Regions from separate parts of the Mesorhizobium sp. B4-1-1 genome, predicted to be linked through region 3. Evidence: predicted binding sites of a transcription regulator. Region 3 holds the regulator's gene; each other region holds the start of a gene.
The links. Region 3 encodes LexA, which represses DNA repair genes until DNA is damaged. Its sites were predicted from a motif close to TGTTCNNNNTGTGTTCNG; they were not measured.
Positions count from the first base shown of each region.

Region 1: the regulator LexA is predicted to act here: its motif matches at 1,115-1,132, upstream of FJW10_RS22425 (helicase-related protein).
Region 2: the regulator LexA is predicted to act here: its motif matches at 1,759-1,776, upstream of FJW10_RS14570 (ATP-dependent helicase).

Region 1 is NZ_VFTH01000017.1:113,853-117,130, reverse strand. It holds gene phbB (acetoacetyl-CoA reductase) at 1-582, shown strand, start outside; gene FJW10_RS22425 (helicase-related protein) at 1,298-3,278, shown strand, end outside.
Region 2 is NZ_VFTH01000009.1:37,489-40,766, forward strand. It holds gene FJW10_RS14560 (LysR substrate-binding domain-containing protein) at 1-825, shown strand, start outside; gene FJW10_RS14565 (hypothetical protein) at 1,194-1,376, opposite strand; gene FJW10_RS30440 (hypothetical protein) at 1,521-1,688, shown strand; gene FJW10_RS14570 (ATP-dependent helicase) at 1,791-3,278, shown strand, end outside.
Region 3 is NZ_VFTH01000001.1:53,812-57,089, forward strand. It holds gene kynU (kynureninase) at 1-640, opposite strand, end outside; gene lexA (transcriptional repressor LexA) at 1,087-1,821, shown strand; gene FJW10_RS00275 (ComEC/Rec2 family competence protein) at 1,862-3,278, opposite strand, start outside.

The DNA of each region.
Region 1 (3,278 bases), on a different contig from region 3:
ATCCCGGTCTACAAATGGTCCGTCGCCGACTACGAGGCCTGCGCCGCGGGCATCAAGCAGATCGAAGCCGATCTCGGCCCGGTCGGGGTGCTGGTCAACAATGCCGGCATCACCCGCGACGCCATGTTCCACAAGATGACGCCCGCGCAGTGGAAGGAGGTCATCGACACCAACCTCTCCGGCGTCTTCAACATGACGCATCCCCTGTGGAGCGGCATGCGCGACCGCAAGTTCGGCCGCGTCATCACCATTTCCTCCATCAACGGCCAGAAGGGCCAGGCCGGCCAGGTCAACTACTCGGCCGCCAAGGCCGGCGATATCGGCTTCAGTAAGGCTCTTGCCCAAGAAGGCGCTCGCGCGGGCATCACCGTCAACGTCGTCTGCCCCGGCTATATTGCGACCGAAATGGTCAAGGCGATCGACGAAAAGGTGCTCAACGAGCGCATCATCCCGCAGATCCCGGTTGGCCGCCTCGGCGAGCCGGAAGAGATCGCGCGCTGCGTCGTCTTCCTGGCTTCCGACGAGGCCGGCTTCATCACCGGCTCGACCATCACTGCCAATGGCGGCCAGTACTTCGCCTGATACCCAACTTCGCCTGATACCCTTTTTGCGTTGAGGCGGCCCCGACATCGGAGCCGCCTTTTTGCTCCGTCGACGAGATCGGCGCGTCACCTTGCCTCAATTCGGCACGCAAAGGTTAACGGCAGCTGCCCCCCTTGTGCGCAACTCCGCCAACAAGCTGTGAATTCTCGGTGGGTAAGCTGTGGATAACACCATATCTAGGGGTGAACAAACCGGGAAAATAACCGGATCGCTGATTCGTCGCCGATTCGTTCTGGCTTTGGCCGGAAAGTTAACGGCGGACGGCGCAAACGTCGCCGAATTCGTTAAAATCGATTAAGAAAAATCAACAATTTCAAAACTTTGAGGGCAAGGCTCAGGTCAACCGCGACCGTTGCCCGGCAAAAGTTAACGACAGTCTCGGTCCGACGGGGCCACGCAGGAATCGGGCCAATTCAACGATTCAGCATGTGGTGAGACTCACCGTCAAAAAGCCCACATATAGCCGTGAACAAAACCTGAATCAGAACGAGTCAGCGATTCGTCGCTGATTCGTTCCAGACTCGTTCCAGCCGTTAACAACGACCGAATTTTGGCCACCCCGGCCCGCTCTGCCTGTCCCCAAAGGAACATTCCGCTTTCGCTTCACGCTCGAAGTCCCTATGTGTCGCCTGTCACACGCGGCGGCACCGCCGTGCTTCAGACTACAAGCGGCAGAAACCTAATTTCCGAGCCGATGAACATCCAGCCGAAACACTCCCAGCCGCTGATCCTTTCGGGCCGCGACGTGACTGCCGTGCTAGGCCCCACCAACACTGGCAAGACCCATCTCGCCATCGAGCGCATGGTCGCGCATGAGACCGGCGTCATCGGCCTGCCGCTCAGGCTGCTCGCCCGCGAAGTCTATGCCCGGGTCTGCGAGAAGGTCGGCGCCCACAAGGTGGCGCTGATCACCGGCGAGGAGAAGATCGTGCCTGCCGGGGCGAAATATTCGGTCTGCACCGTCGAGGCGATGCCGCGCGAAACCGACGCCGCCTTCGTCGCCATCGACGAGGTGCAGCTCGCCGGCGATCTCGAGCGCGGCCATATCTTCACCGACCGCATCCTGCATCTGCGCGGCCGCCAGGAGACGCTGCTTCTCGGCGCCGCCACGATGCACGGCATCCTGCAGCGCCTGTTGAAGGGCGTGTCGGTGGTGACGCGGCCGCGGCTGTCGCACCTTGCCTATGCCGGCTCCAAGAAGCTCACCCGGCTGCCGCGGCGCACCGCCATCGTCGCTTTCTCCGCCGACGAGGTCTACGCCATCGCCGAGCTGATCCGCCGCCAGCAGGGCGGCGCCGCCGTCGTCCTCGGCGCGCTCTCGCCGCGCACCCGCAACGCGCAGGTGGAGATCTTCCAGTCCGGCGATGTCGACTATCTCATCGCCACCGACGCCATCGGCATGGGACTGAACCTCGACCTCGACCATGTCGCCTTCGCCCAGAACCGCAAATTCGACGGTTACCAATACCGCAACCTGACCGCCGCCGAGCTTGGCCAGATCGCCGGCCGTGCCGGCCGGCACCTGCGCGACGGCACGTTCGGCGTCACCGGCCAGGTCGATCCGTTCGACGAGGATCTGGTCGCCAAGATCGAGGGACACGACTTCGACCCGGTGAAGGTGCTGCAGTGGCGTACCGCCGATTTCGACTTTTCCAGCCTCGATGCGCTGAAGCGCTCGATCGAGGCCAATGCGCCGGTCGAAGGGCTGACCCGTGCGCTGCCGGCCGTGGACGCGCAGGCGCTGGAGCATCTGTCGCGCGACGGCGACATCCGCGCTTTGGCCACCGGCAAGGAGCGCGTGGCGCTGCTGTGGGAAGCCTGCGCCCTGCCGGACTACCGTAAGATCGCGCCGGCCCAGCATGCCGACCTCGTCGCCTCGATCTATATGGACCTTGCGCGCCATGGCCATGTCGATGAGAATTACATGGCCGAGCAAGTGCGGCGCGCCGACACGACGGACGGCGATATCGACACGCTCTCGCACCGGATCGCGCAGATCCGCACCTGGACTTTCGTCTCCAACCGGCCTGGCTGGCTGGCCGATCAGCTACACTGGCAGGAAAAGACGCGCGAAATCGAAGACAGATTGTCGGATGCGCTGCATGAGCGGTTGACGAAACGCTTCGTAGACCGCAGGACTTCCGTCCTCATGCGGCGCCTTAGAGAAAATACCATGCCTGAAGCCGAAATCAGCCCTACCGGAACCGTCCTCGTCGAAGGCCATCATGTCGGCGAGCTGCAGGGGTTCCGCTTCACCGCCGACCAGAGCGCCGGCGGCGAGGACGCCAAGGCGGTGCGCACCGCCGCCCAGAAGGCGCTCGCCGCCGAGTTCGAGGCGCGCGCCGAGCGCTTTGCCGCCTGCGCCAATGGCGACCTGGCTTTGGGCTCGGACGGCGTCCTGCGCTGGATCGGCGCGCCGATCGGCACGCTGGTCGCCGGCGACGAGGCGTTGAAGCCGCGCCTGGTCCTGCTTGCCGACGAGCAGTTGACCGGGCCTGCCCGCGACAAGGTCGCCGCGCGCGCCGAGCGTTTCGTCAATTTCCAGATCGAGTCGTTTTTGAAGCCGCTGGTCGACCTGAAGAATGCCGACCAGCTCACCGGCATCGCGCGCGGCATCGCCTTCCAGCTGGTCGAGCATTTCGGCCTGATCAATCGCCGCGACATCGCGGAGGAGA
Region 2 (3,278 bases), on a different contig from region 3:
CTTCGCTTCAAGATCTTCGAGCGCGGCGGCAATGCCGTGTCGCTGACGCCGGAGGGTGAGACCTACGTGGCGCGCGTCCGCGAGGCGCTGGAGCGGATCGTGGCGGCCAGCATGGAGGCTACGGGCCAATCGCAGGCGCATGTGCTGCGGATCTGCGTGCTGCCGACCTTTGCCGCGCGCTGGCTGTTCCCGCGACTCTCGGCCTTCCAGCGGCAATATCCCGACATCGAGATGCGCGTGGCGACTTCCTACGCCACGCATGAATTCTCGACCTCGGAATACGATCTCGAGATCCGATATGGCGACGGCAACTTCCCCGGCCTCACCTCGGAACTGCTGTTCAAGGAGGACCTGACACCGGTCTGCAGCCGCAAGCTCTTCCACGATGTGCTAGGCGACAAGCCGCTGTCGAAGGTGACGCCGGAAGACCTGCGCTATTTCACACTGCTGCATTCCGACACCTGCACGCAGAGCTGGCAGTCATGGCTGGGCTTTGCCGGCGCGAGCTTCGTGCTTGGCGAAACCATGAGCGTCTATTTCGATAGCTGCATGATGTCCTACGAGGCGGCCAATGCCGGCATGGGCTTTGCCGTCGCCAACCGCGCCTACATGGCAAGCGACATCCGCGCCGAACGGCTGGTGGCCCCCTTCGCGGTCCACCACCCCAACACGGCGGGCTGGTATTTCGTCAACCCCACCAAGGCGCTCGGCGCCCGCAAGGTGCAGTTGTTCAAGCAGTGGATCATGGCCGAAGCGGCGCTGACGCAGCGCCAGCTGGACGTAGAGATCGCCGGCGGACAACTAGGGCGCGCGGCGGTGGCTTGAAGGCCGGATGCCGGCTATCAGCGTTCGCACACCTCTTCCTCGATAGCTCTGGCCGCCAATATCCGGCCGTCGGCAGCGTCTTGGCCGCCAAACTTTTCACGATTGCCTCCGATGAGGTCGCGCGCAGCAAGACACGACACCCAGATACCCGCGAAGGCGGACCTCGGCGGAATTTCAGGATTTTCCGGTGATTTCTTCGGAGCTGTATAGCCGGCTACCGCGATCGCACCATGACGCAAAGCGGAGACTCAGCTATCTTATGTTGTGCGGCGGGCCTGATTTTCCCGCTTGGCCGGCGCTATCAGCTTCCTCCCAAGCAGCGCCGGCCTTCTTCGTTTCAGACTGACGACAATTCAGCCCGCCCTGCCCTATTGCTTCGGCGCTGTACCCTGCTGGTCGCCACCGGTGGTCGATTTCGGCACCGGGTTCTTGTCGACCTGAGGGTTCTGGTTGACTTCAGCGCCCGGCGCCTTGGTGGGTTGCACGCTGTTGTCACAGGCGACGAGCACGAGCCCTGCCGCAAGAGCCAGCAGCACAGGAAGCTTCTTCATGACGAGCTCCTCTCGTTTGCTCCTTGATCTCAAGGGCAACGAAGCGGTGGCGGTTTGGTTGCGTGGCGCGGTTTGGCTGGCTGGAGGGGAACCAACCGTTGGCCACCCGGTTGAGACCCGATCGAACCGCATAAGGAGATAGCCATGATCCGCCTGATGTTAACAGGCCTGTTTGCCTACACCGCCTACCGCGTCGCCATCAGGATTATCGACGAGGTGCCCGGCAACGTCGCGCCACTGGACATGCCGGGCGACGAGCGGCGCAATTTGCGGCGCCAGTCGGCGGCGATGGGGGTCGAGCCGAAGCGGTAGTTCAGCCAATCTCCCCTTGGGAGATCGTCTGTCGCGTCGGCTTTCGCCAATCGCCAGCGCCGTACCCGTTGCGAACAAAGCGGAAACGATGCTTGATGGGCGATGAACATCGCCGCTCGTGATTCGTCCTTCGAGGCGCCCGCCTATCTTGGCCGGCTGAACGACGAGCAGCGGCTGGCGGTGATGCATGGCGACGGCAAGGTGGCCGCGCCGCTGCTGGTGATCGCCGGCGCCGGCTCCGGCAAGACCAACACGCTGGCGCATCGCGTCGCCCATCTCATCGTCAAGGGCGCCGATCCGCGCCGCATTCTGCTGATGACCTTCTCCCGTCGCGCCGCTGCCGAGATGGCCAAGCGCGTTGAGCGCATCGCCGGCGAGGTGCTGGGACGCGACGCCGCCATCATCACCGACGCGCTCGCCTGGGCCGGCACTTTCCACGGCATCGGCGCGCGACTGCTGCGCGATTATGCCGAGCAGATCGGCCTCGATCCGGCCTTCACCATCCACGACCGCGAAGATTCCGCCGACCTGATGAACCTTGCCCGGCACGAGCTGGGATTCTCGAAAACCGAAAGCCGCTTTCCCACCAAAGGCACCTGCCTGCAGATCTATTCGCGGGCGGTGAATGCGCAGGCGCCGCTGGGTGAAGTACTGGGCTCCGCCTTCCCGTGGTGCGCTGCGTGGGCGGACCAGCTCAAGGAGCTGTTCGCGGCCTATGTCGAGGCCAAGCAGGCGCAGAACGTGCTCGATTACGACGACCTGCTGCTCTACTGGGCGCAGATGGCGGCGGAGCCGGAGATCGCCGCGCATCTTTCCAGCCGCTTCGACCATGTACTTGTCGACGAATACCAGGACACCAACCGGCTGCAGGCCTCGATCCTTCTGGCGCTGAAACCGGACGGCGCGGGCTTGACCGTCGTTGGCGACGACGCGCAGTCGATCTATTCCTTCCGCGCCGCGGAAGTGCGCAACATCCTCGACTTTCCAAGACAGTTCGCGCAAGAAGCAGCGGTCGTCATGCTGGAGCGCAATTACCGCTCGACCGAGACGATCCTGGCCGCGGCCAACAAGGTGATCGGCGAGGCCAGCGAGCGCTTCACCAAGAATCTCTGGACCGAGCGGCGGTCATCGCACAAGCCGCAGCTGGTCAGCGTGCGCGACGAGGCCGAGCAGGCCAATTATGTCTGCCAGGCGATCCTGGCAGAGCGCGAGGCCGGCACGGCGCTGAAGGCGCAGGCGGTGCTGTTCCGCACCTCGAGCCATAGCGGGCCGCTGGAGGTCGAGCTCACACGCCGCAACATCCCTTTCGTCAAGTTTGGCGGCCTGAAATTCCTGGATGCCGCGCATGTCAAGGACATGCTGGCGATGCTGCGCTTCGCCGAAAACCCGCGCGACCGCGTCGCCGGTTTTCGGGTGCTGCAGCTCATGTCAGGGATCGGCCCATCCGCCGCCTCGCAGATCGTGGACGCCATGGCGACGTCGCTGGACGAGACGCTCGGCCTTGCCCGCTTCCGGCCGCCGCAGCGCGCCGCGCAGGATTGGCCGGTGTTCCTCGACATCTATGGCGGCTTACGCGCCGGCGCCAAATGG
Region 3 (3,278 bases):
TGTCAAGTTCTACCGGCATGGCGCCCGCGCTGTGGCAGAGATCCCATACGATCAGCGCACCGGCGTCATGCGCCATGCGCGTAAGCGCCGCCATGTCGCGCAACTCGCCGGACTTGTAATTGACGTGGTTGACCAACACCACCGCGACGCGTTCGTCGATCAGTTCCTCGATGGTCGGCGCGTCCACGCCAGCCAGGCGCAGGACAGCGTTCTTTCCGGTCGAGGCCACCCCTTCGGCCATATAGATATCGGTCGGAAAACTGTCGCCCTCGGCAACGATCACGGTTCGGTCCGGCCGCATCGCCATCGCCGCGTGCAGCACTTTGTAGATGTTGATCGACGTGGTGTCGCAGACCACGGTCTGGCCCGGCGCCGCGCCGATCAGGCGCCCGAGCCGGTCGCCCAGCTCGACCGGCATGTCGAACCATCCATCCTTGTTCCAGGCACGAATGAGGTCATGCGCCCACTCCTCGGCGGCTGCCTTGCGCAACTCGTCGAATGCGGCGTGCGAGGCCGCTCCCAACGAATTCCCATCGAGGTAGATCACCCCCTCCGGCAGGACGAAGCGATCGCGCAGGGCGCGCAGCGGATCCGCGGCATCCATCGCCTCGATCTCGGCGAGATCAGGAATTCCCCCCATCATGCTGCCGCCTCCATTTCGGCATGGCGCCTCACGCGGTTGGCCAAGGGCGGTTGTCTCACCACCGTCCATGCCACGGCAAGAACCTTCTGCGCCATGTTAGCTGGTCCATAGACGGCGAAGACCATGGATCGGAATCATTGCCGAAGTTGGCATTTTGGGTCCGTTTCGTTCACGGTGAAGCACATTCGCGCAAAGCCGAAGCGATCCCGCCCCCGCCTTTGTGGCGGTGGTGGACCGCGCTGCAGCTTGAGGAGGGCTGCAAAATCGAGCGGAATCAATGACACCGCCGACCTGGCTCGGCCGAGTATCGCTTGGATGCAACATTGTTTCCGAAATCTCAACAAATTCACTAAACTTTAAACGGTTGCGGAACACAACTGGAACAGATAGTGTTTGTTCTGGGTTTGTTTTTCTGATTCTGGTTTCAGAACCAAGGGGCCGCCATGCTGACGCGCAAACAACATGAACTGCTGATGTTCATCCATGAACGCCTCAAGGAGAGCGGGATTCCGCCGTCTTTCGACGAGATGAAGGAAGCGCTCGACCTGGCCTCCAAATCGGGCATCCATCGGCTGATCACGGCGCTGGAAGAACGCGGCTTCATTCGCCGGCTGCCGAACCGTGCGCGCGCGCTTGAAGTGCTGCGGCTGCCCGACTCGATCGCGCCCGGCCTGAATGCAGCGAGAAAGTTTTCGCCGAGCGTCATCCAGGGCGGCCAGGGCAATCTCGGCCGCCAGGTCAAGCCGGCCACGCCCTCGCGCACGCCGACACCCAGCAATGACGACGACGCTGTTTCGGCCGTATCCATTCCCGTGATGGGTCGCATCGCCGCCGGCGTGCCGATAGACGCCATCCAGCACCAGACGCATTCGATCTCGGTGCCGCCGGACATGATCATGGGCGGCGAGCATTATGCGCTGGAGGTCAAGGGCGACTCGATGATCGAGGCCGGTATCTTCGACGGCGATACCGTCATAATCCGCAACGCCAATACGGCAAGTCCGGGCGAGATCGTGGTGGCGCTGGTCGACGACGAGGAAGCGACCCTGAAGCGGTTTCGTCGCAAGGGTGCCTCGATCGCGCTCGAGGCCGCCAACCCGGCGTACGAGACCCGTATCTTCGGACCGGACCGGGTCAAGGTTCAGGGTAAGCTCGTCGGACTCATCCGCCGTTACTGAGCAGAACCGCGCGGCGGTCTTCGCCGGAACTGCGTGCCATCTATTCTGTAGGCTGCGGCGCGACCGCCGGCTTTTCCGGTCGTTGATAGGGCGGCAGCCCCCTCGCCTCACGCGCGTATTTCCGCTGCTCGTGCCAGGGCCGGTACGGTTCTTCGACCGCGTAGCGAACAGTTGGCCGCGCGGTTGCCGATTGCGGATCGAAGAAGATGGCGGCGCTGCCGTCGCGTGCCAGCTGCCGCTTGGTGACGACAAGCACGCGCGGATCGCGGCATGGGTTGTAGGCCGTGGCGTCGTCGATGACGATGAGGTCGGCGAAACCGCAAGCAGGCCGGGCGCTGGCGCGATTCTCGGCGAGCGCGACGATGGCGCCGGAAGGATGCCGGCCGATGCAGAGGTCGCCGGTGCAATAGAACGGCGAGCCGGGCGGCAGGTGGACGGGATCGGCGATGTCCATGGCGTCTTTGGCGAACGTCTCCGGCGGTACGATTTCCTCGGCTTTCAGCGCCCGTTTCCAGTTGTCGGTGGTGAACTCGTTGGAGCGCGTGCGGTTGATGGCAAGCTCGCCGCCGCCGATCGGCATCGCCACCAGATGCGCGTCCTCCGAGACAAGCACATCCGGGGCGCGGGCATGGGGAATGGCCAGCAGCGCGGCGAGCGCGAAGGGTATGGCGGCAAGCCTCAGCCAGGTGGTGGCCATCGTCGCGATGACCAGCGCGACCGTGGCCAGCAGCACCGACTGGATCGAGATCAGCCCGACGGCATCGACCGGTGAGCGCTCGGAGATCCACGCCGAGATGGCGATCATCGCCGTCAGGCCCTGGCCCATCACATAAAGGAATGGGCCGTCGAAGCCGAAGGGCATGGCCAGCGCGCTCAACACAGCAAACGGCATGACGATCAACGAAACGATCGGCATGACCGCCAGATTGGCCAGCAGGCTGAGCGGCGACACGCGCTGGAAGTGCCAGATCGCAAACAACAATGTCGCGCTGCCCGCGATGAGCGACGTTATAGCGGCGCCGCCCACTCCAACCGCCACTTTTCGCGACACGAAGCCGAGAAACGAACGCTTTGCCGGCGGCGCGGTCGTTTTGCCGGCGCGATAGTCGGCAAAACCGGCATAGGCGCCGACCAGCGCGGCGGTGGCGGCGAAGGACATCTGGAAGCTCGGGCCGACCACTTCATGCGGCGAGACAAGGATGACGGCGATGGCCGAGATCGCCAGGTTGCGCATGGTGAGCGCCGCGCGGTCGAAGAGCACGGCGGCGAGCATCACGGCCAGCATGATGAAACTCCGCTCGGCCGCCACCACGATGCCGGAGATCACGAGGTAGGCGGCGATCGAGAACAGCGCGATTGCAGCGGCATATTTCTTCACTGGCCGGCGCGACGAGAAATCCGGAAACAGCGCGAAGGCGCCGCGCAAAAGGACCATGATCGTGCCGGCGACCAGCGCC